Regions from separate parts of the Streptomyces sp. NPDC046379 genome, predicted to be linked through region 4. Evidence: riboswitches for the same ligand, from Rfam matches in the RefSeq annotation. Region 4 holds a riboswitch; each other region holds the start of a gene.

The links. Region 4 has a riboswitch for cyclic di-AMP ahead of ACZ6KF_RS14320 (M23 family metallopeptidase). Riboswitches for the same ligand answer to the same signal wherever they lie in the genome.
Region 1: it holds a riboswitch for cyclic di-AMP, as region 4 does, so the genes downstream of both, ACZ6KF_RS04465 (M23 family metallopeptidase) here and ACZ6KF_RS14320 (M23 family metallopeptidase) in region 4, are expected to answer to the same signal.
Region 2: it holds a riboswitch for cyclic di-AMP, as region 4 does, so the genes downstream of both, ACZ6KF_RS26015 (C40 family peptidase) here and ACZ6KF_RS14320 (M23 family metallopeptidase) in region 4, are expected to answer to the same signal.
Region 3: it holds a riboswitch for cyclic di-AMP, as region 4 does, so the genes downstream of both, ACZ6KF_RS24275 (M23 family metallopeptidase) here and ACZ6KF_RS14320 (M23 family metallopeptidase) in region 4, are expected to answer to the same signal.

What each region holds. Positions count from the first base shown of each region.
Region 1 is NZ_JBVJFP010000002.1:99,466-106,390, forward strand. Features, by position in the region: gene ACZ6KF_RS04450 (DNA gyrase/topoisomerase IV subunit A) at 1-1,190, opposite strand, end outside; gene ACZ6KF_RS04455 (M16 family metallopeptidase) at 1,823-3,205, shown strand; gene ACZ6KF_RS04460 (M16 family metallopeptidase) at 3,202-4,590, shown strand; cyclic di-AMP (ydaO/yuaA leader) riboswitch at 4,864-5,031, shown strand; gene ACZ6KF_RS04465 (M23 family metallopeptidase) at 5,044-5,808, shown strand; gene ACZ6KF_RS04470 (GntR family transcriptional regulator) at 5,999-6,694, shown strand; gene ACZ6KF_RS04475 (HPr family phosphocarrier protein) at 6,916-6,925, opposite strand, start outside.
Region 2 is NZ_JBVJFP010000016.1:58,665-65,589, forward strand. Features, by position in the region: gene ACZ6KF_RS25995 (urease accessory protein UreF) at 1-609, opposite strand, end outside; gene ACZ6KF_RS26000 (urease subunit alpha) at 621-2,342, opposite strand; gene ACZ6KF_RS26005 (urease subunit beta) at 2,335-2,646, opposite strand; gene ACZ6KF_RS26010 (urease subunit gamma) at 2,660-2,962, opposite strand; cyclic di-AMP (ydaO/yuaA leader) riboswitch at 3,603-3,687, shown strand; gene ACZ6KF_RS26015 (C40 family peptidase) at 3,717-4,190, shown strand; gene ACZ6KF_RS26020 (ATP-binding protein) at 4,745-5,206, opposite strand; gene ACZ6KF_RS26025 (helix-turn-helix domain-containing protein) at 5,419-6,291, shown strand; gene ACZ6KF_RS26030 (DUF397 domain-containing protein) at 6,288-6,509, shown strand; gene ACZ6KF_RS26035 (8-amino-7-oxononanoate synthase) at 6,558-6,925, opposite strand, start outside.
Region 3 is NZ_JBVJFP010000014.1:159,908-166,832, reverse strand. Features, by position in the region: gene ACZ6KF_RS24300 (aspartate aminotransferase family protein) at 1-763, shown strand, start outside; gene ACZ6KF_RS24295 (helix-turn-helix domain-containing protein) at 828-1,442, shown strand; gene ACZ6KF_RS24290 (DUF6126 family protein) at 1,439-1,558, shown strand; gene ACZ6KF_RS24285 (tyrosine-protein phosphatase) at 1,596-2,393, opposite strand; gene ACZ6KF_RS24280 (alpha-galactosidase) at 2,598-4,685, shown strand; cyclic di-AMP (ydaO/yuaA leader) riboswitch at 4,983-5,152, shown strand; gene ACZ6KF_RS24275 (M23 family metallopeptidase) at 5,155-6,165, shown strand; gene ACZ6KF_RS24270 (SGNH/GDSL hydrolase family protein) at 6,398-6,925, shown strand, end outside.
Region 4 is NZ_JBVJFP010000007.1:14,324-21,248, reverse strand. Features, by position in the region: gene ACZ6KF_RS14335 (dihydrofolate reductase family protein) at 1-367, shown strand, start outside; gene ACZ6KF_RS14330 (alginate lyase family protein) at 615-1,721, shown strand; tRNA gene ACZ6KF_RS14325 (tRNA-Met) at 1,795-1,868, shown strand; cyclic di-AMP (ydaO/yuaA leader) riboswitch at 2,196-2,353, shown strand; gene ACZ6KF_RS14320 (M23 family metallopeptidase) at 2,365-3,414, shown strand; gene ACZ6KF_RS14315 (PrsW family intramembrane metalloprotease) at 3,499-4,794, opposite strand; gene trmB (tRNA (guanosine(46)-N7)-methyltransferase TrmB) at 4,804-5,625, opposite strand; gene lhgO (L-2-hydroxyglutarate oxidase) at 5,936-6,925, opposite strand, start outside.

The DNA of each region.
Region 1 (6,925 bases), on a different contig from region 4:
GTCAGCAGGCCCTCGACCAGGTGCAGCCGGTCGCGCTTCTTGCCGCGGCGGAACTCCGAGCGGCGGCGGACGACCTCGAAGCGGTGGTCGAGGTAGACCTCGAGCAGCTCCTTCAGGCCGAGGGTGAGCGGCTGGCCGTCCACCAGCGCGACGTTGTTGATGCCGAAGGACTCCTCCATCGGCGTCAGCTTGTACAGCTGCTCCAGGATCGCCTCGGGCACGAAGCCGTTCTTGACCTCGATGACCAGGCGCAGCCCGTGCTCGCGGTCGGTGAGGTCCTTGACGTCGGCGATGCCCTGGAGCTTCTTCGAGCCGACCAGGTCCTTGATCTTCGCGATGACCTTCTCCGGGCCGACCGCGAAGGGCAGTTCGGTGACGACCAGGCCCTTGCGGCGGGCCGTGACGTCCTCCACGGAGACCGTCGCCCGCATCTTGAAGCTGCCGCGGCCCGTCTCGTAGGCGTCGCGGATGCCGGCCAGGCCGACGATCCGGCCGCCGGTGGGCAGGTCGGGGCCCGGGACGTGCCGCATCAGGGCGTCCAGGTCGGCGTTCGGGTGCTTGATCAGGTGGCGGGCGGCGGCGATGACCTCGCGCAGGTTGTGCGGAGGCATGTTGGTGGCCATGCCGACGGCGATGCCCGACGAGCCGTTGACCAGGAGGTTGGGGAACGCGGCGGGCAGCGCGACCGGCTCGCGCTCCTGGCCGTCGTAGTTGGGGTTGAAGTCGACCGTGTCCTCGTCGATCGACTCCGTCATCAGGCTGCTGGCCTCGGCCATACGGCACTCGGTGTACCGCATGGCCGCGGGCGGGTCGTCGTTGCCGAGCGAGCCGAAGTTGCCGTGGCCGTCCACCAGGGGCACGCGCATCGAGAAGGGCTGGGCCATGCGCACCAGGGCGTCGTAGATCGACGCGTCGCCGTGCGGGTGCAGCTTGCCCATGACCTCGCCGACGACGCGGGCGCACTTGACGTAGCCGCGGTCGGGGCGCAGGCCCATCTCGTTCATCTGGTACACGATGCGGCGGTGCACGGGCTTGAGTCCGTCACGGGCGTCCGGCAGGGCGCGGGAGTAGATGACCGAGTACGCGTACTCGAGGAAGGAGCCCTGCATCTCGTCCACGACGTCGATGTCGAGGATCTTCTCCTCGTACGAGTCGTCGGGCGGCGGGGTCTTCGTGCTGCGGCGGGCCATCGCTGCCGGCTCCTTGCTGAAGCGTTGGACGGATCTGACGCGGACCATTGTGGACCGCGGCACTGACAACGCGGACCCAGGACCCGACGTCGGCCACCCGACCCCACGCTGCCCGCAGGCTACGCGCCGTCGCCGTCGGACCTCGCGCCGCCCGCAGCCTACGGGCCGCGGCGGGCGCGTGTGCGCGGTGCGTGGTGGGCCGTCGTCCGCCCGTGGCCGTCGCCCGTCCGTCGCCCATCCGCCGTCCGTCGGTTGTCCGCCGTCCGCCGTCCGCCGTCCGTCGGTTGTCCGCCGTCCGCCGTCCGCCGTCCGCCGTCCGTCGGTTGTCCGCCGTCCGCCGTCCGTCCGTCGGTTGTCCGCCGTCCGCCGTCCGCCGTCCGTCCGTCGGTTGTCGGTCGTCCGCCGGTGAGGGCGGGCGCGCCTCGGTCCGCCGCGCGCCCCTTGGGGCGACGCGCACCCCCCGCGGGCGATCCGCGCTCCCCGCGCGCCTCCGTCCACCCGTCCCGTCGCGTTTCTCGCTCTCGGCGTACCCGGGCCGGGAACTTCGCAGGGGGTCGCGCCGCTTGCATACAGTGGCAGGACCGGCAGGAAATCCGCGGTTTCACGACCGCATCGCGATCGAAGGGACGTACATGCCCATGGGTCACACGGCCACAGCCGAGGCAGGCTCCGGCGGCCTGACAGCGACCGAGCACCGCCTCGCCAACGGGCTGCGGGTGGTGCTCTCCGAGGACCATCTGACCCCGGTCGCGGCGGTGTGCCTCTGGTACGACGTCGGCTCCCGTCACGAGGTCAAGGGGCGCACCGGCCTGGCTCACCTCTTCGAGCACCTGATGTTCCAGGGCTCCGCCCAGGTCAAGGGCAACGGGCACTTCGAACTGGTGCAGGGCGCCGGCGGCTCGCTCAACGGCACCACCAGCTTCGAGCGCACCAACTACTTCGAGACCATGCCCGCCCACCAGCTGGAGCTCGCGCTCTGGCTGGAGGCCGACCGCATGGGCTCCCTGCTCGCCGCCCTCGACGACGAGTCGATGGAGAACCAGCGCGACGTCGTCAAGAACGAGCGCCGCCAGCGCTACGACAACGTCCCCTACGGCACCGCCTTCGAGAAGCTGACCGCCCTCGCCTACCCCGAGGGCCACCCGTACCACCACACGCCGATCGGCTCCATGGCCGACCTGGACGCGGCCACGCTGGAGGACGCCCGCGCGTTCTTCCGCACCTACTACGCGCCCAACAACGCCGTGCTGTCGGTCGTCGGCGACATCGACCCCGAGCAGACCCTCGCCTGGATCGAGAAGTACTTCGGCTCCATCCCGGCCCACGACGGCAAGCCCGCCCCGCGCGACGGCTCGCTGCCCGACGTCATCGGCGAGCAGCTGCGCGAGGTCGTCGAGGAGGAGGTCCCGGCGCGCGCCCTGATGGCCGCCTACCGCCTCCCGCACGACGGCACGCGCGCGTGCGACGCGGCCGACCTCGCCCTGACCGTCCTCGGCGGCGGCGAGTCGTCCCGCCTCTACAACCGGCTGGTGCGCCGCGACCGTACGGCGGTGGCGGCCGGCTTCGGCCTGCTGCGGCTGGCCGGCGCGCCCTCCCTGGGCTGGCTGGACGTGAAGACCTCCGGCGACGTCGAGGTGCCGGTCATCGAGGCCGCGATCGACGACGAGCTCGCCCGGTTCGCCGAGGAGGGCCCTACGGCCGAGGAGATGGAGCGCGCCCAGGCCCAGCTGGAGCGCGAGTGGCTGGACCGGCTCGGCACCGTCGCGGGCCGCGCCGACGAACTGTGCCGGTACGCCGTCCTGTTCGGCGACCCGCAGCTCGCCCTGACCGCCGTCCAGCGCGTGCTGGAGGTGACGCCGGAGGAGGTCCGGGAGGTCGCCGAGGCCCGCCTGCGCCCCGACAACCGCGCGGTGCTCGTCTACGAGCCCACCCCCGGGGCAGAGACCCCGGCCGATGCCGCCGATGCCGCGGAAGCCGCCGAGTCCGACGACGAGAACGAGGAGGCGGCCAAGTGACCGAGCTCGCCACCATGGAATTCCACCCCCAGCCCCGCGCGGGCGAGCCCAAGCCGTGGGCCTTCCCGGCCCCCGAGCGCGGCAGCCTCGACAACGGCCTGACCGTCCTGCGCTGTCACCGCCCCGGCCAGCAGGTCGTCGCCGTGGAGGTCCTCCTCGACGCCCCCCTGGAAGCCGAGCCGACCGGCCTCGACGGCGTCGCCACGATCATGGCGCGGGCCTTCTCCGAGGGCACCGACAAGCACTCCGCCGAGGAGTTCGCCGCCGAGCTGGAGCGCTGCGGCGCCACCCTCGACGCGCACGCCGACCACCCCGGCGTCCGCCTCAGCCTCGAGGTCCCCGTCTCGCGCCTGGCCAAGGCCCTCGGCCTCATCGCCGACGCGCTGCGGGCGCCCGCGTTCGCCGACAGCGAGGTCGAGCGCCTGGTGCGCAACCGCCTCGACGAGATCCCGCACGAGCTGGCCAACCCCTCCCGCCGCGCCGCCAAGGAACTGTCCAAGGAGCTGTTCCCGGCCACCTCACGCATGTCGCGCCCCCGTCAGGGCACCGAGGAGACGGTCTCCGGCATCGACGCGGCGGCCGTGCGCGCCTTCTACGAGAAGCACGTCCGCCCCGCGACCGCCACCGCCGTGGTCGTCGGCGACCTCACCGGCGTCGACCTGGACGGGCTGCTCGGCGACACCCTCGGCGCCTGGACCGGCTCCATGGCGCAGCCCCGCCCGGTGCCGCCGGTCACCGCCGACGACACCGGCCGCGTCGTGATCGTGGACCGGCCCGGCGCCGTCCAGACGCAGCTGCTGATCGGCCGGATCGGCGCCGACCGGCACGACCGCGTGTGGCCCGCGCAGGTGCTCGGCACCTACTGCCTGGGCGGCACCCTCACCTCCCGTCTGGACCGCGTCCTGCGCGAGGAGAAGGGCTACACCTACGGGGTGCGCGCCTTCGGCCAGGTGCTGCGCTCGGCGCCCGACGGCTCGGGCGCCGCGATGCTCGCCATCAGCGGCTCCGTGGACACGCCCAACACCGGCCCGGCGCTCGAGGACCTGTGGAAGGTGCTGCGCACGCTCGCCGCGGAGGGCCTGACCGACGCCGAGCGGGACGTCGCCGTGCAGAACCTCGTCGGCGTCGCGCCGCTGAAGTACGAGACGGCGGCGGCCGTGGCGAGCACCCTCGCCGACCAGGTCGAGCAGCACCTCCCGGACGACTACCAGGCCACCCTCTACCGGCAGTTGGCCGCGACCGGCACCGTCGAGGCCACCGCGGCGGTGGTCAACGCCTTCCCGGTGGACCGGCTGGTGACGATCCTGGTCGGCGACGCCGCGCAGATCAAGGCGCCCGTCGAGGCCCTCGGCATCGGTCCGGTCACCGTCGTGTCGGCCGAGTAACCGCGCCGGGCGGACGCGACGACCGCGCCGGGCGGCTTGCGCGGTACGACCGCGCGTGCGGCCCGCCCGACGGCACGCAAGCGCGTGACGGCCCTGGTGACCCGGGACGCCCCGAGTGTCACCAGGGCCGACGTATGCCCGAATTGATCCAGGAGATGCCGCTCTGCCCTGTGGGATGCGCTACAAACCCCCGGCTGCGTTTGAGAATTGAAGACAGCCGCGCTTAGCGTCTTGCGGGCTGTCCGTCAGGCAGTGCGCCGCACCCGCGGCACCGGACAGTCATCGCCGAGTCCCCGTACGGCGCGAGCCAGGGGAGCCGGGGACCCAACCACCAAGTCCCTGGGGTGAATCGGACGCCCGCGCGCACGGCGAGGGAGTCCGTAGGAGACCTTCCTGCTCCGAACCCGTCAGCTAACCCGGTAGGCGAGAGGGAAGGAAAGGACAAGCCACTCCATGGCGTTCACCTGCGCCACCGGGAAGCACCGTCGTCCCGGCCGTATGCAGCGCACCACCGCCCGTATGGCCGGCGCCGCCGCCCTCACCACCAGCGGCGTCATGGGCATCCTCGCGGCCCCCGCGGGCGCCGCCGAACCCGCCGCCGGGCAGACCGGCCTGCTGCCGGTCGTCACCATCGGCGACTCGGTCGCCGAGCAGATCGACGCCCAGGCCGCCGCGCAGCACCAGGCCGCCGAGCGCGCCGCCGCCGAGGCGAAGGCGGAGGCCGCCGCGAAGAAGCGGGCCGAGGCCCGGGCCGAGCAGGCCCGCGCGGAGAGGGCCCGAGCGGCCCGCGAGGCCGAGCGGCTGCGCCTCAACACCTACGTGGCGCCGATCGCCGGCTCCTACGTCTCCACCGCCTACCGGGCGGGCGGCGCGGTGTGGTCCTCCGGCAGCCACACGGGCATCGACTTCCACGCCGCGAGCGGCACGCCCGTCCGCGCGGTCGGCTCCGGCACCGTCGTGGAGGCCGGCTGGGGAGGTGCGTACGGCAACCAGGTGGTCCTCCGGATGAACGACGGCACCTACACCCAGTACGGCCACCTGTCCTCCGTCGCCGTGTCCGTGGGCCAGAGCGTCACACCGGGGCAGCAGATCGGCCTGTCCGGTGCCACCGGCAACGTCACCGGAGCGCACCTGCACTTCGAGGCCCGCACGAGCGCGCAGTACGGCTCGGACATCGACCCGCTGGCGTACCTCCGCGCGCACGGCGTGAGCCTCTGACGGCGCCCCAACCCGAAACACCCGCGGCCCCGGCTCCCCGAGCCGGGGCTTTCGGTCTTTTCGGACGTGCGTTGTCCAAAAAATATCCCTGGATTCCGGCCTGCCATCGGAAATTCCGGCCCGCTGCCATAGAGTCACTGAACACACGTCAATCGTCGACGTTTCACGGGGATTAAGGCGGAGGTCGGTCATGCGTATTCCGGCGCACTCGGTATGCACGGCGATCCGGGACGACATCGTCGCCGGTGTCTACGAGCGCGGCAGCCGGCTCACCGAGGAACTCCTCGCCCGCCGCTACGGCGTCTCCCGCGTCCCCGTCCGCGAGGCCCTGCGCACGCTGGAGGCCGAGGGCTTCGTGGTGACCCGGCGGCACGCGGGCGCGTGCGTCGCGGAACCCACCGAGCAGGAGGCCGCCGACCTGCTGGAGATGCGCATGCTGCTGGAGCCGCTGGGCGCCTCCCGCGCCGCCCAGCGCCGCACCGAGGCCCATCTGAAGGTGCTGCGCGGGCTGGTCCGGCTGGGCCAGGAACGGGCCCGGCGCGGCAGCAGCGAGGATCTGCGCTCCCTGGGCGGCTGGTTCCACGAGACGCTCGCCCAGGCCTCCGGCAGCCCCGCCCTGACCTCCATGCTGACCCAGCTGCGGCACAAGATCGCCTGGATGTACGCGGTGGACGCGCCCGCCAGCCCGTTGGAGTCCTGGACGGAGCACGGGGCGATCGTGGACGCCGTGGCGCGCGGCGACAGCGAGCGCGCGCGGGCGCTCACGGCGCTGCACACCGAGCGCGCGACCGGTGCGCACCGGCTGCGCTTCTCGGGCGGCGCCGACCGCGCGGAGCGTGTGAGGACTTCGCAACATCCCGTAAACGTGACGGGCCTCCGATATTAACAAGAGGGCCGTATACAAAGAGAAGCAATTCGGCGGAGGCGTATTTCCGCTGCCCTTTCCGGGTGCGTCGAATTCTTCCCGCACGCCCGTCGCGGAGAGTGGAAGTCGCGCCGGGCGGAGAGAAAGTCGCGCCGGGCGCAGAGCAGAAACCGCGCCACCCGGAACGGGCGACGCGGTTCATGGCATTGCCCCCGAGGGATTCCCGAGGTATCACCGAGGGCTCAGACCGTC
Region 2 (6,925 bases), on a different contig from region 4:
GGAGGCGGCGGGCAGGGCGTCGGTCCCGTGGGCGGGCACCTGGCGGGCCGCCTCCACGGCCCGGTCGGCGATCCGGTCCAGCTCGGGCGCCAGCCGGGCCAGCACCGCCGTCGCGTCGAACGGGTCGAGGCTCAGCAGCCGCACGGTCGCGGTCGCCGGGCCGCCGACGCTCTCGTACGCCGCGCAGTGGGCCGCGTCCAGAGGGCCGAGCCCCGCCGCGCGCGCGGTGAGGCCGAGCACCACCGGCTGGTGGGCTCCCTTGGGGAACTCCCGTGCGAGGAGATTCAGTTCGGGCGACGGCCAGGTGGCCCGGGCGGCCCGCAGCAGCTGCCGGCCCAGCCTGCGCGCGGCGGTCCGCAGCGCCGGTGACGGCGTCCGCGCGTCCGCCGCCGCGTCGAGGCGCACGGGGTCGGCGCCGAGCGCGGCGGAGGCGGCGAGGGCGGCTGCCACCAATCCGGCGGTGTGGAGCCGTCCCCGGCAGAACTCCTCCAGGCTCGCGGCGTCCGTGATCCGCCCCGCCCGCACCGCGGCCTCGGCCCCGCCGGAGTGCGCGTGTCCTCCGGCGGGGAAACGGCCGTCGGCCAGGACGAGCAGTGCTGCGCGTGACATCGGCCGGCCTCTCAGAAGAGGAAGTAGCGCTGGGCCATGGGCAGTTCGGCCGCCGGGGTGGCCTCGACCAGTTCGCCGTCGATGTGCACGGCGAAGCTGTCGGGGTCGACGCGCACCTCGGGCCGGGCGTCGTTCTCGCGCATGTCGGCCTTGGTCACGCCGCGGGTCGACTCGATGGCGACGAACCGCTTGCCGAGCGCGAGCCGCTCCGGCAGCCCGTCCTCCAGGGCCGGCGGCGCGACGAAGTTGAACGAGTTCGCGGCCGGGGCCCGCCCGATCGCCCCGTACATCGGCCGGGGCAGGATCGGCTGGGGCGTCGGGATGGAGGCGTTGGCGTCGCCCATCTGCGCGTACGCGATCTGCCCGCCCTTGACGACCAGGAGCGGCTTGACGCCGAAGAACGCCGGCTCCCACAGCACCAGGTCGGCGAGCTTGCCGCTCTCCACCGAGCCGATCTCGTGGGCGAGGCCCTGGGCGAGCGCCGGGTTGATCGTGTACTTGGCGACATAGCGACGTACGCGGTGGTTGTCGGCGCGGCCGTCGCCGGGCAGCGCACCGCGCCGGCGCTTCATCACATGGGCGGTCTGCCAGGTCCGCAAAATCACCTCGCCGACCCGGCCCATGGCCTGGGAGTCGGAGGAGATGATCGAGATCGCGCCCAGGTCGTGCAGGATGTCCTCGGCGCCGATGGTGGAGGGCCGGATGCGCGACTCGGCGAACGCGAGGTCCTCGGGGACGGCCGGGTTGAGGTGGTGACAGACCATCAGCATGTCGAGGTGTTCCTCGGCGGTGTTGACGGTGAAGGGCCGCGTCGGGTTCGTGGAGCTCGGCAGGACGTGCGGTTCGGAGACGACGGTCATGATGTCGGGCGCGTGACCGCCGCCCGCGCCCTCGGTGTGGTACGCGTGGATGCCGCGTCCGGCGATGGCGGCGAGCGTGTCGCCGACGAAACCGGCCTCGTTCAGGGTGTCCGTGTGGATGGCGACCTGGATGCCGGTCCGCTCGGCGACGGTGAGGGCGGCGTCGATGACGGCCGGGGTGGAGCCCCAGTCCTCGTGCAGCTTCAGGCCCAGCGCGCCGCCGCGGATCTGGGAGAGCATCGCCTCGTGGGAGACGGTGTTGCCCTTGCCGAGGAGGCCGATGTTGAGCGGGTACGCCTCCATCGCCTCCAGCATCCGGGCGAGGTGCCAGGGGCCGGGGGTGACGGTGGTCGCCTTCGAGCCCTCGGCGGGGCCGGTGCCGCCGCCGACGAGGGTCGTGACGCCGGAGGCGAGGGCCTCGTCGGCGATCTGCGGGCAGATGAAGTGCACGTGCGCGTCGACGGCTCCCGCGGTGAGGATGCGTCCGTTGCCCGCGACGACCTCCGTCTCGGGGCCGATGACCAGTTCGGGGTGGACCCCGTCCATGGTGTCGGGGTTGCCCGCCTTGCCGATGCCGGTGATCCGCCCGTCGCGGATGCCGACGTCGGCCTTGACGACGCCCCAGTGGTCGACGATCACGGCCCCGGTGATCACGGTGTCCGGGGCGCCGTCCGCGCGTGTGGCCCGCGACTGGCCCATGGACTCGCGGATGACCTTGCCGCCGCCGAACACCGCCTCGTCGCCGGCCCGGCCGGGACCGCCGCAGCGGTCCTCCTCGATCTCGATCAGCAGGTCGGTGTCGGCGAGCCGGAGGCGGTCGCCGGTGGTCGGGCCGAACAGGTCGGCGTACGCGGCACGCGAGATCTCAGGCATCGAGGGCCCCTCCGGTCTCCCCGCGCAGTCCGGGCACGATCCGGGCGCCGGCCAGCGGGACGAGTTCCACCTCGACGGGGATGCCGGGCTCGAAGCGGACGGCGGTGCCGGCGGCGACGTTCAGCCGCTTGCCGCGCGCGGCGGCGCGGTCGAACTCCAGACCGGGGTTGGCCTCGGCGAAGTGGTAATGGGAGCCGACCTGGACGGGCCGGTCGGCGGCGTTGAGGACGGTCGTCCGGGTGACCTCGCGGCCCTCGTTGTACGCAATCGGCCCGTCGGCGAAAAGGATCTCTCCGGGAATCATCGGGCGCTCCCCCTCAGACGATCGGGTCGTGGACGGTGACGAGCTTGGTGCCGTCGGGGAACGTCGCCTCGACCTGGACGTCGTGGATCATCTCGGGCACGCCCTCCATGACGTCGTCACGGGTGAGCAGCCGGCGTCCGGACGCCATGAGTTCGGCGACGGTGCGGCCGTCGCGCGCGCCCTCGAGGATGTGCGAGGTGATGAGGGCGACGGCCTCGGGGTGGTTGAGCCGAAGTCCGCGCGCCCGGCGCTTGGCGGCCACGTCGGCCGCGACGTGGATCAGCAGCCTCTCCTGCTCGTGCGGGGTCAGTTGCAACGTCCCACCTCACATCCTCGCTCCGGGCGCCGTGCGGGTCCCGGTTGCCGCGGCCATCGGGCAAGTTGCCTGGTGGCGTGAGGGGGCAGGCTAATCGGCACGGGTTTCCGGCGCGTTAACCGAGCGCGGGCGCGACCGGCGCCGCCCCGGCTCGCCCGGCGTGCCCCGGCCTGCCCGGGCTGACCGGACTTCACGCTCCGACAGGTGACGCACCGCCGGACCGGACCGCGTCGTCCGGGCCGTCATGAGCGCCCGTGCGGGCGGGAGTTGAAACGGACCGAAAGGGTTACCCCCGACCGGAGTATTCGCGGGCCCTTTTTCGGAACGTCTCCGGTTGCGCAACGGACGTGCTTTCGGGGCGGAATCGAGTGTTCCACCGCTGGTCCGGGGGTGCGTGGCGGTCTTGACAGACGTTCGCACACCAGACTGTCCACCCGAACGGGTGAGTGAGAGTAAGACCACAAAGTCCCGGTTCCACTGGGTTTTTCGGACATCCGTGAGTCAAGATCCGTGACTGACGACAAGCCCCCGCCACCGCGGCGGGGCGATCCGGGCGGACGCCGAGTCCTGCCGCCGCCCGGATGACCGGTCGACAGGAGTGGATCGGCAGGAGTGGAGGACCCGAGCAAGACGGGCCGCCGGGACCCAGGTTCCGAGCAGCCCTTGGGGTGAAGCCGCGCCAGCGCGGCCGGGCAACTTCGCCAGCCCGAATCCGACAGGTCATCCTTCACAGGCGGCTGACGAAGGGTTGCGCATGACCGCGCTCAATCGTGTCCCGTCGCTCATGGCACGCGCCGGAACGGCCTCGGCGCTCACACTGGCCGCGATGGGCGGCTCCGTGGTGGTCCCGGGGGTCGCCTCGGAGGCCGCCGCCGCCACGCCGGCGACGAAGGCCCTCCAGGTGGCGGCCTCGAAGAAGGGCGCCCCGTACCGGTACGGGGCCACCGGGCCGCGCCGGTTCGACTGCTCGGGGCTGACGCTGTACTCGTACAAGAAGGCGGGCAAGAAGCTGCCGCGCACCGCGGCGCAGCAGTACAACAAGACCCGCCACATCCCGGCCCGCAGCCGCAAGGCCGGCGACCTGGTGTTCTTCCACTCGGGCTCGTACGTCTACCACGTGGGCATCTACGCCGGTAAGGGCAAGATCTGGCACGCCCCGAAGACGGGGGACGTGGTGCGTCTGCAGAAGATCTGGACGAAGAGCGTGTGGTACGGCCGAGTGGCCTGACCCGCCGGGCGGTGGCGGGCCCCGACCGGGCCGCCACCGCCCGGCCCCGCCCCGGAGCCCGGGCAAGGGCCCCGGGGCGCCGGGGCCGTGCCCACGGGCTCGCCTGCCCACGGGCTCGCCTCGGACGGAACGATGCCCGCTCCGCGGCCACGCGGGCGGGCCTGCGGCACATGGAGAGAGCCGACCACCACGGGTGACCCGCGCGGATTCGTCCGTCCGGTGCGCGCAGTACGCGCCCGCCTCCGCCGCGCGGCTCCTGCGACGCCCGTCTGCCCGCACCTCTCGTGAGGCGATGCCCACCAAGACCGCTCGGCGCCCGAGACGGCACGGCTCCCCCGCGCGGGTGCGGTCGGCACGGCCCGGCAGCCCCGGGCCGCCGCCGGACGCGTCCGCCCGCCCCGCTCGCAGGCAGACCCGTCGCCGCGCCCCCACGGGCCCTGGCTTGGAGTTCCCCTCCGCCGGACGCACCCGCCCCCGGTGACGGGCGAGGCCCGTTCCCCAGGGACACACCCTCCCCACCACGCCCCGCCGGGCGCTCGCGGCCCAAGGCCCCGCTACGACCCCTGCTGCCCCGCCGTCGGCAACGCACGGGGCGGTGTCGTCGTCCACGGGATCTCGATCGCCACCGTCTTGCCGCCCTCCCGCGTCGGGCGCACCCGCAGGCGGCCGCCGTGCTCGGCGGTCAGGCAGCGGATGATGGCCAGGCCGCGTCCGTTGTCCTGCTGCACCGCCGCCGGCAGCCGTTTCGGGAATCTCGGGTGGCTGTCGGTCACCCCGATGCGCAGGTGTTCGTCACGGGCCAGTTCGATGTCCACCCGGAAGGTGGGTGACAGCCCGAAGGTGTGCTGTACGGCGTTGGTGGCGAGTTCGGAGACGATGAGCCGCACGGTGTCGGCCGCGTCCGTGTCCGGCGACAGACCCCATTCCGCCAGCGTGCCGACCACGTAGGCGCGGGCGGCCGAGACCGAGGCGGGCTCGCTCGGCAGAGTGACGGATGCTTCCAGACGGTCTGCCATGGCGACGTCGCCCCTTTCCCGCGGGACCGGAGTCCGGCACGGAGCGGATGGTTCGAGTACGGTCCCGGACTGGTGCTTGTCCGCCAGACTGCCATCACCGCGCCGGTCACGGTGGCGATCCACCGAGTAATGCATATATCTGTCGCTCGAAGCGGTGAACTCTGCGACGGCAGAGCGTTTTTGGGCGACTCGGAAGGAGTAAGGAGTTGCCCATGCAACACGGTCCCGCGGTACGCCGCCGGAAACTGGGCGCAGAATTACGCGAACTGCGCGCCCGCGCGGGGCTCACGAGCGGTGAGGCGGCCCACCTGGTGGGCTGGCACCAGTCGAAGGTGAGCCGGATCGAGACCGGCCAGAGCGGGGTGAAACCGGCCGATCTGAGACTGCTGCTGGACGCCTACGGCGTGACGGATCCGCAGTTGCGCGAGGTGCTGCTGATGCTGGCGGGCTCCGGCCGGGCGCACGGCAGGGATCACTGGTGGCACGCCTACCGCGGGGTGCTGCCGCCCACGTACCGCGACTTCATCAGCCTGGAGTCCCAGGCCACGGCCATGCGCACGCTGGAGACCTCGGTGGTGCCGGGCCTCCTGCAGACCCCGGAGTACGCCCGCGCGGTGACGCGGGCCGCCGTCGAAGGGCTGTCGGAGGACCGTCTCGACGCCCTCGTGGAGGTACGGCTGGCCCGGCAGGACGTGCTGCGCTGCGAGCCGCCGCTGGAGCTGAGCGCCGTACTGGACGAGGCGGTGCTGCGGCGCGAGGTCGGCGGTCCGCAGGTCATGGCCCGTCAGCTGGAACGGCTCCTGGAGGCGGCCCGACTTCCCCAAGTCCGTCTACAAGTACTGCCGTTTGCGGCCGGTGCGCACATCGGGATCACCGGACCTTTTGTTATCTTCTCGTTTGCGAGCACTTCTGATCTGGACGTGGTTGTTCTTGACCACTTGACGAGTAGCCTCTATCTCGAACGGAAAGAAGACCTGGAGGCCTACACGGAGGCCTTCAGCACGCTGCAGATCCACGCCCTTTCGCCCGAGGACTCGTTGGATTACATCGCCGGGATATTGCCGGCGCGTAAGGAGGCACCATGACCGCACTGCCTCGGACCCTTCCTTCCAGCACCCGACTCCATCCCGTGCGGTGGCTGCGCAGCAGCTACAGCACCGGGGCGAACAACTGCGTCGAGACGGCGCGCCCGTCGAGCGGCCCCTGGTCCGGGCTGCTCGCCGTGCGCGACTCCAAGGACCCGGAAGGACCCGCGCTGCTCTTCTCCCCCGAGAGCTGGGCGGGTTTCACGGCCACCCTCTGATCCCCCGCACGTTCCCCCCGGCGCGGTGCGCGACCGTGGTACGCCGACTCATGGTCGCGTCGCGCCGATGACCCGTACAGCGCGTTCGATCCGATCCCCGGAGAGGTCCGCGCGGGCCGTCAGCCGGATCCGCGAGATGCCGTCGGGCACGGAAGGAGGCCTGAAGCAGCCCACGGCCAGTCCCGCCTCCCGGCAGTCGGCGGCCCACCGCACGGCGCTCTCCGGGGACGGTGCGCGCACGGACACCACGGCGGCGTCCGGCCGCACCGCCTCGAGTCCCAGCTCCGTCAGCCGGGCGTGCAGGTGCGCCGCCACCGCGCGGGCACGTGCCGCCCGCTCCGGCTCGCCCCGCAGCAGACGCAGCGCCGCCAGCGCCGCGCCCGCCGCCGCCGGGGCGAGACCCGTGTCGAAGATGA
Region 3 (6,925 bases), on a different contig from region 4:
CAAGGGCGTGCACGAGGCTCCGCCCGGCTATCTGCGGGCCGCCCAGGACCTGCTGCGCCGGCACAAGGCGCTGCTCATCGCCGACGAGGTGCAGACCGGCCTCGGCCGGACCGGCGACTTCTACGCCTACCAGCACGAGGACGGCGTCGAACCGGACCTGGTGTGCGTGGCCAAGGCCCTCTCCGGCGGCTATGTGCCGGTCGGCGCCACGCTCGGCCGGGAGTGGATCTTCAAGAAGGTGTACTCGTCCATGGACCGGGTGCTGGTGCACTCGGCCAGCTTCGGCGGGAACGCCCAGGCCATGGCGGCGGGCCTGGCGGTGCTGTCGGTCATGGAGAGCCGGCAGATCGTCGCGGGCGTCCGCGCCACGGGCGAGCTGCTGAAGTCACGGCTGACGGCGCTGATCGACGAGTACGAGCTGCTCGCCGACGTGCGCGGCCGGGGGCTGATGATCGGCATCGAGTTCGGCCGGCCCCGGTCGCTCGCCCTGCGCAGCCGCTGGACGATGCTCCAGGCGGCGCGCAAGGGGCTGTTCGCGCAGATGGTGGTCGTGCCGCTGCTCCAGCGCCACCGCATCCTCACGCAGGTCTCCGGCGATCACCTGGAGGTGATCAAGCTCATCCCGCCGCTGATCATCGGGGAGCGAGAGGTGGACCGGTTCGTGGACGCCTTCACAGAGGTGATGGACGACGCGCACAACGGCAGCGGTCTGATGTGGGAGTTCGGGAAGACGCTGGTGAAGCAGGCGGTCGCCCATCGGTAGACGGGGCTTTTGCCTGGCGGGCAAGAAAATTGCCCCGAGGGCAAAGGTGGGGCTCAATGGGGGCATGAGCCTTCCCGTCCCCGAGCCGGCCGCCGAGGGCCTGGCCGCCGTGGCCCCGCAGCTGCGGGCGCTGCGCCGCCAGGCCTCCCTCACCCTGGAGAGCGCGGCCCGCGCCGCCGGGCTGTCGCCCGCCCATCTCTCCCGGCTGGAGACCGGCCACCGCCAGCCGTCGCTGCCGATGCTGCTGGCGCTCGCCCGTGTCTACGGTACGACGGTCTCCGAGCTGCTCGGCGAGACGGTCGCCGGCCGGGACGCCGTCCTGCGCGGCGCGGACATGGAACCGACGGCGGCGGGCGGCTGGACCTACCGGCAGGCGGGAGCGCCGGGCCGCGGCATGCAGGCACTGCGCGTCCACGTGCCGCACGGGTCCCAGGGCGACATCGTGCGCGTGCACCCCGGCGAGGAGTGGCTGTACGTCCTCCAGGGACGGCTCGGGCTGCGCCTCGGGGACGCCGCGCACCGGCTCGGCCCCGGGGACAGCGCCCACTTCGACTCGCTGACCCCGCACCGCATCACCGCCCTGGACGACGACGGAGTCGACCTCCTGTTCGTCCACACCCTGCTCCAGAGCCCCACGGCCGCGCTGTGCCTCGGCCCCACGACGGGAGAGACCCCATGAGCGACTCCGAGCAGAGGATCCCGAAGGCCATCTGGGTCCGGCTGTTCATCTACATCGTCGCGGGGCACGTGTTCGCCGCGTTCCTCTATCTGCTCTTCGAGGTCGGGGCGAAGTAGCGCCGGGCGGCCGGGCCCGGGTGGCGCCGCCCCGGTCTCAGTCGAGGAGCCGGTCGCGCAGCCGCTCGCGGGTCCGGGGGGCCAGCCCGAGGCCCCGCTCCAGATAGGCGTCGACGCCGCCCCAGGTGTCGTCGATGGTCTCCAGCGCCGCCGTCAGGTATTCGGCGCGCGCCTCGAACAGCGGGTCGAGCAGCTCCATGACCTCCGGCGCGTAGGCGGAGGCGGAGCTGCTACTGCGGCGCACCCTGTAGCGCCGGTGCTTGGCGTTGGACTCCAGGTAGTCGGCGAGGATCGCATCGCGCTCCACCCCCAGGGCGAGCAGCGTCACCGCGATCGACAGCCCGGCGCGGTCCTTGCCGGCGGCGCAGTGCATCAGGGCCGGGACGCTGTCCTCGGCGAGCGCGTGCAGCACCCGTGAGTGCTCGGCCGTCCGGTCCTTGATGATCATGCGGTAGGAGGCGATCATCCGGTTCGCCGCCTTGCCGTCCGCCAGGATCTCCCGCAGCTGCTCCAGATCGCCCTCGCGGACCATTCTCCAGAACTCCGCGCCGTCCGCCGGGTCGCTCAGCGGCAGGTTGACATTGCGCACGCCCGGCAGCTCGACGTCGGGCCCTTCGAGCTTCTGGTCGGCGGCGTTGCGGAAGTCGAAGATCGTGTGCAGCCCCAGCGAGGCGAGGAACGCGGCGTCCTCGGCGGTGGCGTGGGCGAGGTGGCCGCTGCGGAACAGCACGCCGTGCCGCACCCGGCGCCCGTCCACCGTCGGCAGGCCGCCCACGTCACGGAAGTTGCGCACTGCGGCCAGCTCGGGCTCGGTCGACGGCACCTGCTGCGTCACGGGGGCTCCCTCCCATCGCCCCGCCGGCGCGGCTCGTCGACGGGCACGCCTTGACGATACGACATGCGTTTTCCGGGCCGACCGGTTGTCCACAGGCGGTCACCGTTCGTCGCCGGGGTTTTCCACAGGCGTTGCCGGGAGGGGGCGCGGCGCTCGATGATGTTGGGACGTGAGCGGGACTGTCCGAGTCCGTGGGGGAGCGGGATGACGCACATCGACATCGCCGACGACGGCCGCACCTGGCTGCTGTCGGGACCGGCGAGCAGCTACGCCCTGCACCTCACGGACGCCGGCGAGCTGCTGCATCTGCACTGGGGGCCGACCATCGCCCTCGCCGACGCCGAGGCCCTCGCCGCCCGTCCGCTGCCCGACGACTGGCCCTTCGAGTCCCGCCTCGACGGACGCGAGGAGTACCCCGTCGAGGGCGGCGCCCGCTTCGTCCGGCCCGCCCTGTCCGTGCGCACCGACGAGCGGCGCGGGACCGAGTGGAGCTTCGAGGCCTACGAGATCGGCGGCGCCGGGGGCGAGGAGGAGCTGCGGCTCCGGTTCCGGGACGGCGGGCTGGCGGTCACCCTGCACCACCGGATGCGCGGGGACGTCGTGGAGCGCTGGGTCACCCTGGACAACGACGGGCCGGCCGTGGAGCTGCTGCGCGCCGACTCCGCGACCTGGACCCTGCCCGAGCGCGGGGCCTGGCGGCTGAGTCAGCTGCACGGCCGCTGGGCCGCCGAGTCCCGGCTGACGTCCGCGCCCCTGACCTACGGCGAGAAGATGATCGGCAGCCGCCGCGGGCACACCGGGCACCAGCATCTGCCGTGGGTCGCGCTGGACACCGACGCGACCGAGGAGCGCGGTGAGGTGTACGCGTGCGCCCTCGGCTGGTCGGGGTCCTGGCGGATCGCGGTGGCGCAACTGCCGGACGGGCGGGTGCAGATCACCGGCGGCGCCGGGTACGACGACTCGGGGCTGCTGCGGCTGGCGGCGGGGGAGTCCTTCACGACGCCCGTCTTCGCGGGGCTGTGGTCCGACGGCGGCTTCGGCGGGGCCAGCCGCGCCTGGCACGCCTATCAGCGGGCGCATGTCGTCCCGGACGCCGGGCGGGACCGGCCGGTGCTGTTCAACTCCTGGGAGGCGACGGGCTTCGACATCTCCGAGGAGCAGCAGCGGGCCCTCGCGCGCCGGGCGGCGGGGATCGGCGTCGAGCTGTTCGTCGTGGACGACGGCTGGTTCGGGGCGCGCACCGGCGATCACGCCGGGCTCGGCGACTGGACTCCCAACCGGGACCGCTTCCCGGCCGGACTGAAGCCCCTCGCGGACGAGGTGCACGCCCTCGGGATGCAGTTCGGGATCTGGGTCGAGCCCGAGATGGTCAACCCGGACAGCGAGCTGTACCGCGCCCACCCGGACTGGGTGCAGTTCCAACCCGGACGAAACAGGACAGAGTTCCGCAATCAGCTGGTGCTCAACCTTGCGCGCGAGGATGTGCGGGAGTACCTCTGGGAGCAGCTCGACGCGCTGCTGTCCGGCGCCCCCGTCGACTACGTGAAGTGGGACTTCAACCGCTGCTTCACCGACGCGGGCTGGCCCGGCGATCCCTACCCGCAGCGACTGTGGGTGGACCACGTGCGCTCCCTGTACGCGCTGGTGGACCGGCTGCGGGCGGCCCACCCCGGCGTCGCCTTCGAGTCCTGCTCGGGCGGCGGCGGCCGGATCGACCTCGGCATCCTCGCCCGCACCGACCAGGTGTGGACCTCCGACAACACCGACCCGCTCGACCGGCTCGCCATCCAGCACGGCTTCAGCCAGCTCCACCCCGCGCGGGTCATGGCCGCCTGGGTCACCGACAGCCCCAACGCCATGCTCAACGGCCGGGTCAGCTCGCTGCGCTTCCGCTTCGTGAGCGCCATGGCCGGGGTGCTCGGCGTGGGCGGCGACCTCACCCGCTGGAGCGAGGAGGAACTGTCCGAGGCGCGGGAGTGGGTGGCGCTCTACAAGGAGATACGCCCGCTGGTGCAGCGCGGCGACCTGTACCGGCTGCGCCCGCCGGACGGAGGGCTCAGCGCCGTGCAGTACGTGCTCGGCGACGAGACCGTCGTCCTGGCCTGGCTCCAGGCGCAGCGGTTCGGCGAGCCCGTGCCGGCGCTGCGGCTGCGCGGGCTGGATCCGACAGCGTCGTACGAATGCCGCGAAACGGGCGAAATCCATCGCGGTGCCGTGCTGCTGCATCACGGAATGCAGCCGGGGTTGCGGGGGGATTTCGACGCGGCAGTTCTCCGACTCCGTCGCATATGAGCCTTCTGCCCGAATTGGCCTCTTCATTCCAACTCGCTGCGGAATGAGGGGGGCTGGTGAAACGGCGGGTGAGCAGGGTCATAGTGGTGACCGTGCGTCGCCCGTCATGTTCACGTAATCCTCACGTGTCACAAGGGAGTTTGCGGGTAACGGCCGCCCGGCGGTGTACGGAGGGTGACCGGGAAATCCGGCAACCGATCAAGATGGGGGTCTTGATCCGGAACCTCTTGCTTGTCCGTTTGCGTCTCGGTCGCTTACGTTCCAGACCGATCCGGGCGGACGCCTAATCCTGCCGCCGCCCGGTGCCCGCGCAAACCCACCCGTGTACGGCAGGAGCGGGGGACCCACAGGTACGAATGCCTGTTCCGGTCTCCGGAACGGCTTGGGGTTTAGCCGCGTTTCGGCGCGGCCGGACATCTCCAGTCCGCACCCGACAGCTCACCTCGCAGGCGCCGGAGAGGAAATCACCATGCCCGCAAAGGGTAAGCACCGCCGTCCCAAGGCCCAGCGTTTCGCCCGCTCCATAGCCGTCGCCGGCACCGGTGGCGCCGCACTCGCCCTGCCGCTCATGGGGGCCGCCGGCGCCCATGCCGCGACCCCGCAGTCCGCGCCGGACAAGACCGTCCAGTCCGTCACGGCGGAGAAGACGGCCACCGGCAAGAAGGCCGCCGAGAAGAAGTCCGCCGCGAAGAAGTCCGGGGCGACGACGTATTCGGTGAAGGTCGGCGACTACCTGTCGAAGATCGCCGAGGAGCAGAACGTCAGCGGTGGCTGGCAGCGGCTCTACGAGGACAACCGCGAGGCCGTCGGCGACGACCCGTCGCTGATCCACCCGGGCCTCAAGCTCAGCATCGGCAAGAAGGCCGCTACGGCCCAGAAGTCGTCGGCCCCGGCGCCCTCTTCGGCCTCCGCCGAGAAGTCGTCGGCCACCGCCGAGCCGTCGCAGCCGTCCGAGCCGTCGCAGCCGTCCGAGGCGCCCCAGCAGGAGTCCTCCCCGGCGGAGTCGGCCCCGGACGAGTCCTCGGCCCAGGCGTCCACCGGCTCCCAGGCCGCCGACACCGCCCCCGCTTCCGGCGGCTACACCGCCCCGGTGTCCGGCGCGGGCGTCGGCACCGCCTACAGGGTCGCGGGCAGCATGTGGTCCAGCGGCTACCACACCGGCGCCGACTTCGTCGTCCCGACCGGCACCTCCCTGAAGGCCGTGGGCCCGGGCACCGTCGTCTCCGCGGGCTGGGCCGGCGCGTACGGCAACCAGGTCGTCCTCAAGCTCGCCGACGGCTACTACGCCCAGTACGCCCACCTGTCCTCCCTCTCCGTCTCGGCCGGCCAGACCGTGACGGCGGGCCAGCAGGTCGGGCTCTCCGGCTCGACCGGCAACTCCACCGGACCGCACCTGCACTTCGAGATCCGCACCACGCCGAACTACGGCTCCGACGTGGACCCGGTCGCCTACCTGCGGTCGCACGGCGTCTCCATCTGAACCCCCGCTCCCTGACGCACAGCCGCCGAAGGCCGGACCCCGATCACGAGATCCCGGGTCCGGCCTTCGGCGTGCCCGCCCCGACGGGCCGCGGCCCATTCCGCAGTTGACCATTCCTTGGCCAGTGGCTTATCTCACCGTCCGTCAACCCATGCCTACGGTCGCGTAAGTCACATTCCACGAGGAATCATGGTGCGCTGTGGCAGACGATTCGAAGAATGACAGCAGATCAGTGATCGGGTCGTACGTGGCGGTGGGGGACAGCTTCACCGAGGGCGTGGGCGACCCCGGCCCCGACGGGGCGTTCGTCGGCTGGGCCGACCGGTTCGCCGTACTTCTTGCGGACCGCCGGGCCGAGGGCGACTTCGCCTACACCAACCTCGCCGTCCGGGGGAAACTCCTCGACCAGATCGTGGCCGACCAGGTCCCCCGGGCCATGGAACTCGCCCCCGACCTGGTCTCGTTCTGCGCCGGAGGCAACGACATCCTGCGCCCCGGCACCGACCCCGACGAAGTGGCCGAGCGCTTCGAGCGGGCGGTGGCGCGGCTGACCGCCGCCGCGGGCACCGTGATGGTGACGACCGGCTTCGACACCCGGGGCGTGCCCGTGCTCCGGCACCTGCGCGGCAAGATCGCCACCTACAACGGGCATGTCCGGGCCATCGCCGACCGGTACGGCTGCCCGGTGCTCGACCTGTGGTCCCTCAGGTCCATCCAGGACCGCCGGGCCTGGGACCACGACCGGCTGCATCTCTCCTCC
Region 4 (6,925 bases):
GGCCGTGGTCGTCGCGGCGGACGGCGCCGAACTGGCCCGCGGGCACTCGCGCGAGGGCGGGGACCCGGTCGTCCACGCGGAGGAGGCGGCGCTCGCGAAGATCGCCCCGGACGATCCGCGGCTCGCCGGAGCCACGGTGTACAGCAGCCTGGAGCCGTGCGCCCGACGCGCCTCCCGGCCGCGCCCCTGCGCCCGGCTGATTCTGGACGCGGGTGTCCGCCGGGTGGTGACCGCCTGGCGGGAGCCGGACACCTTCGTCACCGGCGCGGACGGCAGCGGACTGCTCGCCGCGGCCGGCGCCGACGTCGTCGTCCTGCCGGAACTGGAGGAGCGGGCCAAGGCGCCCAACCGTCACCTGGCGGGGTGAGGAGTGTCCGTCGCCGGTGGTGCGGAGCAGCGGTGGAGCGGGCGGGGCGCGCCCTCCCGTCCGGCCGGTGCGCTGCCCGCTCCCCGTCCGGCGGACCGCCCATCGGCCCAACATCCGCTGCGCCCCGCCGCGCGCCGGGTCACGCTGCCCCTGGGTGAAGCAGCACGGCAGGACGGACGCGGAGGCGGCGCGCATGAGGGCCATGAGAGCCACGAGGGCTGTGAGAGCCACGAGGGGCACGAGGGTTGTGAGCAGGCGGGTGGTCCTGGGCGTGGCCGGCGCGGGGCTCGCGGCGGCGCTGGCCGGCGGGCTGGTCGGGGCGTGCGGGGTCATGGACGCCGGGGGACGGACCATGGTGCGCGCGCTGCCCGCCGACGCCGGGTTCACCCACCCCGGCGTGCTGGTCAACGCCCGGCAGCTGGACGTCGTACGCGAGAACGTCACCGCCGGACGGCAGCCGTGGCTGAAGGCCTACCTCGACATGCGGGACAGCCCGTACGGGTCGTACCGGCACCGGGCGCGGCCGGTGAGGACCGTCCACTGCCCCGGCGGCAGGGCCGGGCGCGGCTGCGCCGCCGAGCGAAAGGACGCGATCGCCGCCTACACGCAGGCGCTCCTGTACGGCGTCACCGGCAAGCGGCAGCACGCCGAAAAGGCGATCGAGATCATGGACGCGTGGTCGGAGAGGCTGCGCCGGCACACCGGGGGCGACGCCGCGCTGCAGGCCGCGTGGACCGGCGGGACCTGGGCGCGGGCCGCCGAGATCGTGCGGCACGCACCGGGCGCCGGATGGGAGGCCGGGTACATGCGGCGGTTCGAGGGGATGCTGCGCACCGTCCATCTGCCCGAGGTCACCCGGCCGGGCCGGGCCGACGACGGTCACCGGGAGCTCGTCGCCGCCGACGCCGCCCTCGGCATGGCCGTCTTCCTCGACGACCACCGGGCCTTCGACGCCGCCCTCCGCCGCTTCCGCGAGCACGTCCCCGCCCAGTTCCCGCTGGAGCGGGGCCGGTCCGCCGCCCGCACGGACTGCCGGCACCTGCGGCGGACCGGCGCCTCGCTCGCCGCCGCCGCGCACATCGCCGAGACCGCCTGGCACCAGGGCGTCGACGTGTACAGCGAGGTGGAGGACCGGCTCAGGGCCACGCTCGACCGGCAGGCGGCGGGGCTGCGGCGGTGCGGGGGGACGGCCGGGCCGCCGCCGGCGGTCGTCCTCAACCACCTGGAACAGCGGCTCGACAAGCCCGCCGCGGCCGCCCGCAGCGCTGCTGCCCGGCCCGGGGCCCTTTCCGGCACCGACCACCGCTTCGTCGCCTGGGAGAGCCTCACCCACACCGGCAACCCCGGCGGTTGAGGAGCGGGCGGTCCGGGTCGGCGAAAACCCTGGCGTGAGGGCTCCCGCGGATGGCGTACACTGGATTCATCGACGCGGGGTGGAGCAGCTCGGTAGCTCGCTGGGCTCATAACCCAGAGGTCGCAGGTTCAAATCCTGTCCCCGCTACTGAAGGCCCAGGGCCGGAATCCTGATCAGCAGATCATGGGTTCCGGCCCTGAGTGTTGTCCGCGCCGACCGCGCTGTCCGCGGCACGCCCCCCACCTCGGTCACGTCAGGTAGTCGTACGACCGTGCACGGGTAACATCTGAGACACCGTCATAAACTCGTCCGCACCTGAGCCCGGGTCAACTCGCCCGGTTTTCGCCGCTCGTGAGCCGTACGTCCCGGCCGAAAACGTTAATGATCAAGCTGAACGGCTTGGAATTCAGGCCCCGGTTCTATTAACGTCCGATAACGCAGCGCGGTCGTCCCAGCCGTCACAAGAGGCGGCTCCGTGCGCACACGCCGAATCCCGCAAGGGAACCGGGGAACCATCACCTTGGGGTGAATCGGGCGTAGGCCGCCGTATCGGCACGGATGGTTTACGCGCGTAGGAGACCTTCCTGCTCCGAACCCGTCAGCTAACCCGGTAGGCGAGAAGGAAGGAAAGGAGTACGCCCACGTGGCGTCCAACCCGCCTGCCCCGCAAGCCCCGTTCTTCCCGGCACCGCGCTCCGAGGACACCGTCGTCTACGGCGGACAGCGCACCGACGAGGGGCCGTGGGAGGAGTGGAACCCCACCGCCGACTCCGTCCGCCCCGTCCGTGGCAAGCACCGCGTCGCCAAGCAGCGCGGCGGCGGACTCGCCCGCAGCTCCACCGTTCTCGGCGTCGGCGTCATAGCGGCCGTCGGCGCGGGCGGCATGGCCACCGCGCAGACCGGCAAGCCGCCGGTGTCGATCTCGATGCCCGACCTGCCCAACGTCGGCTCCCTGCTCTCGGACGACGCCGAGGACGCCGCCGACACCGCCGTCGCGCAGACCGCCGCCGCACCGCTCAGCGGCGCCGGTGTCACCACCGCCGACACCGCCCTGGGCACCACCGACGCCGGCGAGGCCCTGCGCGCCCGGATCATCGCCCAGGCCGAACAGCAGCAGGAGCAGGTCGAGAGCAAGGCCGCCGCGGAGGCCGTCGCCGCTGCCGAGAAGGCCGCCGCCGAAGCCGCCGCCAAGGCCGAGAAGGAGGCGGAGGCCAAGGCCGCCGCCGCCAAGGCCGCAGCGGAAGAGGAGGCCCGCAAGAAGGCCGAGGCCGAGCGCCTCGCCGAGCTGGCCCGCCAGTACACGCTGCCGACCTCCTCGTACACCCTCACCTCGACGTACGGCCAGGCCGGCGCCATGTGGTCGTCCGGCTACCACACCGGCGTCGACTTCGCCGCCCCCACCGGCACCCTCATCAAGGCCGTCCACACCGGCACCATCACGCAGGCCGGCTGGGACGGGTCGTACGGCTACAAGACCGTGCTCACCCTCGAGGACGGCACCGAGATCCTCTACGCCCACCAGTCGTCGATCAGCGTCACCGTGGGCCAGAAGGTCAACACCGGCGACGTGATCGGGCGCGTGGGCGCCACCGGCAACGTCACCGGCCCCCACCTCCACCTCGAGGTGCGCACCGGCGACGGCGGCGCCGTCGACCCCATCGCCTGGCTGCGCGACAAGGGCCTCAACCCCTGACGTCCGCCGCCGACGCGGCACACCTTCGATCCCCGGCGGTCCTGACGGCACCCCCCGGACGTCAGGGCTGCCGGTCGTGGGTCCTCACGTCCGGTACGGGTTGTACTGCGCCGGGTGCCACGCCTGCGGCCCCGCCGCCCACGGGGGTACGGCCACCGGTGCCACCGGCGCGGTGACGCGCGCCGCGTGCTCCAGCGCCGGACGGGCGACCTCCCGCCGGGACCACAGCTCCCGCAGCAGCTCACCCTCCCGCACGGCGAAGTCCGCCCCCGCCCTTCCCTGCCGCAGCCGGCGGCGCAGCTGCGCCAGCGAGGTCGCGCGGGACTGGTACTCGGCCACCGTGCGCGCCGCCGGCCGGCCCAGATGGTGGCCGGCGTACTCGCGGGCCAGCCGCCGCGCCCGCAGCGAGCCCAGCGCGTACGGCTCGGCCGGAGCGAGCCAGCCGGCCGCGGCGTAGGCGGGCAGTTCCTCGCGCACCGTGCGCAGTGCACGCTGCCGGCTCCAGATCACCAGCCACGTCAGCAGGCCGAACACCGGCACCATGAAACCGCCGTACACCGCGAAGAAGCCGTACTCGCCGAAGGTCGCCGAACCGTTCCACAGGGCGTGCATGCCCATCGCGAGCAGCAGCCCGCCCAGCGGCGGCAGGATCCGGCGCAGCCGCTGCCGCTCCCCGGCGAGGGCCGCGAGTCCGAAGCCGATGCCGGTCAGGACGGTGAACAGGGGATGCGCGAAGGGCGACATGACGACCCGGACGAAGAACGTCGCCGCCGTGACCGTGGCGATGCCGTCACCGCTGAGCCGGTCGGCGCCGAAGGCGTTGCCCAGGTAGAGGATGTTCTCGGTGAAGGCGAAGCCGGTCGCGGTGATCCCGGCCAGGACGACGCCGTCGACGATGCCGGTGAGATCGCGGCGGCGGAAGAGGAACAGCAGCAGGACGGCGACGGCTTTGGTGGTCTCCTCGACGACCGGCGCTATCACCGTCGCGCCTAGGGTGTTCGCGCTCGCCGGGTCGGCGGTCGCCGTGGCGATCCAGCGGACGGCGAAGCTGTTGGCGACGATCGCCATCAGCGCCGCCGCACAGGCGCCCCAGGCGAAGGCGAAGGCCAGATTGCGCCAGGGGCCGGGATCGACGCGGTCCAGCCAGCGGAAGACGGCTATGAGCAGCGGCACCGGCAGGACGGCGAGTCCGAGGCCGACCAGGAACCCGTCGGTGCCGGTCTCCTCGCGGACCAGGGCGAGGATGACCAGCCCCGACATCGCCAGCAGCGTGGTCAGCGCGGCGTAGCCCAGCCGGCGCCGCCGCCACCAGGGCGCGTGCGCCGGGACGCCGCCGTCCGGAGCGGCTAAGGGCGTCGGGTGCGGGGGACCGGTGGCCACTGCGCCCCCTTACGGCAAGGACCGGTGCGGTACGCGGCGGAAGAGCAGGTCGTTCACGGCATGGCCCTTGTCCAGGCCCTGGCCCTCGAAGCGGGTGAGGGGGCGGAAGGCGGGGCGTGGCGCGAAACCGCCGTCGGGGCTGGTGTTCTCGTACGCGGGGTGCGCGGTGAGCACCTCCAGCATCTGCTCGGCGTACGGCTCCCAGTCCGTGGCGCAGTGCAGGATCGCCCCCGGCTTCAGCCGGGCTGCGGCGAGGGTGAGGAAGTCCGGCTGGATCAGCCGCCGCTTGTGGTGCCGCTTCTTCGGCCAGGGGTCGGGGAAGAAGACGCGCAGACCGTCGAGGGAGTCGGGGGCCAGCATCTCGCGCAGCAGGATGATGGCGTCGCCGTTGCCGACCCGGACGTTGGCCAGGCCGTTGCGCTCGGCCAGGCCCAGCAGGTTGCCCTGGCCGGGGGTGTGCACGTCGACGGCGAGGATGTTGGTGCCGGGGTCGGCGGCGGCCATCTGGGCGGTGGCCTCGCCCATGCCGAAGCCGATCTCCAGGACGACGGGGTGGTCGTTGCCGAACAGCTCGGCCAGGTCGAGGACGCGCTGCCCGTCGATGTCCAGGCCCCACCGGTGCCACAGCCGTTGCAGGGCGTCCGCCTGCCCGGCGGTCACCCGGCTCCGGCGGGGCTGGAAGCTCCGGATCCGCCGCTCGAAGTGCGACCCGGCGGGATCCGCCTTGGGCCCGTCCGGGAACCTCGGCTCCGCCTTGTCCCGGCCGCGCGACGGAGCGGTGCCGGGGGAGGCGGAGCGGAGGGCTTCGGGGGTGTTCACGGAGTCAGACACAGTGGGGTCGATTTTACGGGCGGCGGGGGCGTGCGGCGTGCGGAGACGGTGCCGGTGCCATCCCCGGCGCGGTCCGCGGGGCGCCGACGCCCGTACGCGGTTCTGCGTTCGCCGGGTTGTCGGTGGCATGCGGTCCCGCGCCCGCCCGGCTTCCATCGGTGCGCGGTTCCGTGCCCGTCCGGCCCTCGCGAGGGCGCGGTTCCGTGCCCGCCCGGCTCCCGCCGGTGCGCGGTTCCGCGGCTGCCCCGTCCTCGGTGACACGCGACCTTGCGTTCCTCCGGACCTCGGCGGCACGCGCACCCCCTCACGCTCACGCCCCACTCAGCACCCCCAGCACCCGCCGCGCCACCTCCCGGCCGATCGGCAGCGACGCCGTGGCCGCCGGGGACGGGGCGTTCAGAACGTGGACGACGCGCGGCGACTCCCGGATCAGGAAGTCGTCGGCGAGGGAGCCGTCGCGCAGCACCGCCTGGGCGCGCACCCCGGACGACGCCGGGACCAGGTCGTCCTGCGTCACCGCCGGGAGCAGCCGGCGCACCGCCTCGGTGAACGCCGCCTTCGAGGCGGAGCGGCGCAGCTCCCCGGCGCCGTACCGCCAGTGGCGGCGGGCCATCCGCCAGGCGCCCGGCCAGGTGAGGCTCAGCGCCAGCTCGCGCGGGCGGACCACGCCCGGACCGTAGCCCTCGCGGGCGAGCGCCGGGACGGCGTTGGGACCGATGTGGACGCCGCCGTCGATGCCGCGGGTGAGGTGCACGCCGAGGAACGGGAACGCCGGGTCGGGGACGGGATAGACCAGGCCGCGGACCAGCTCGGGCCGGGCCAGCTCGTAGTACTCGCCGCGGAAGGGGATGATCCGCATGCCCGGGTCGTCGCCGGTGAGCCGGGCGATCCGGTCGCAGTACAGCCCGGCGCAGTTCACCAGGGCCCTGCCGCGCAGCACCGCGCCGGCCGCCGTGCGCACGGCCACGCCCAGGGACGGGCGGCGGTCGACGGCGACGACCTCGGCGTCGTAGTGGATCCGCGCGCCGGAGGCGTCGGCGAGCCGGCGGGCGACCTCGGAGTAGTCGCAGACGCCCGTGGTGCCGACGTGTATGGCGGCCAGGCCCCGCACCTCGGGCTCGTACTCGGCGATCTGCGCGGCGACCAGCTCCCGCACCGGTATGCCGTTCTCCCGGCCGCGCTGGACCAGGGCGTGCAGCCGGGGCAGCTCGGACCGCTCGGTGGCCACGATGAGCTTGCCGGTGACGGCGTGCGGGATGTCGTACTCGGCGCAGAACTTCACCAGCTCGGCGGCGCCGCG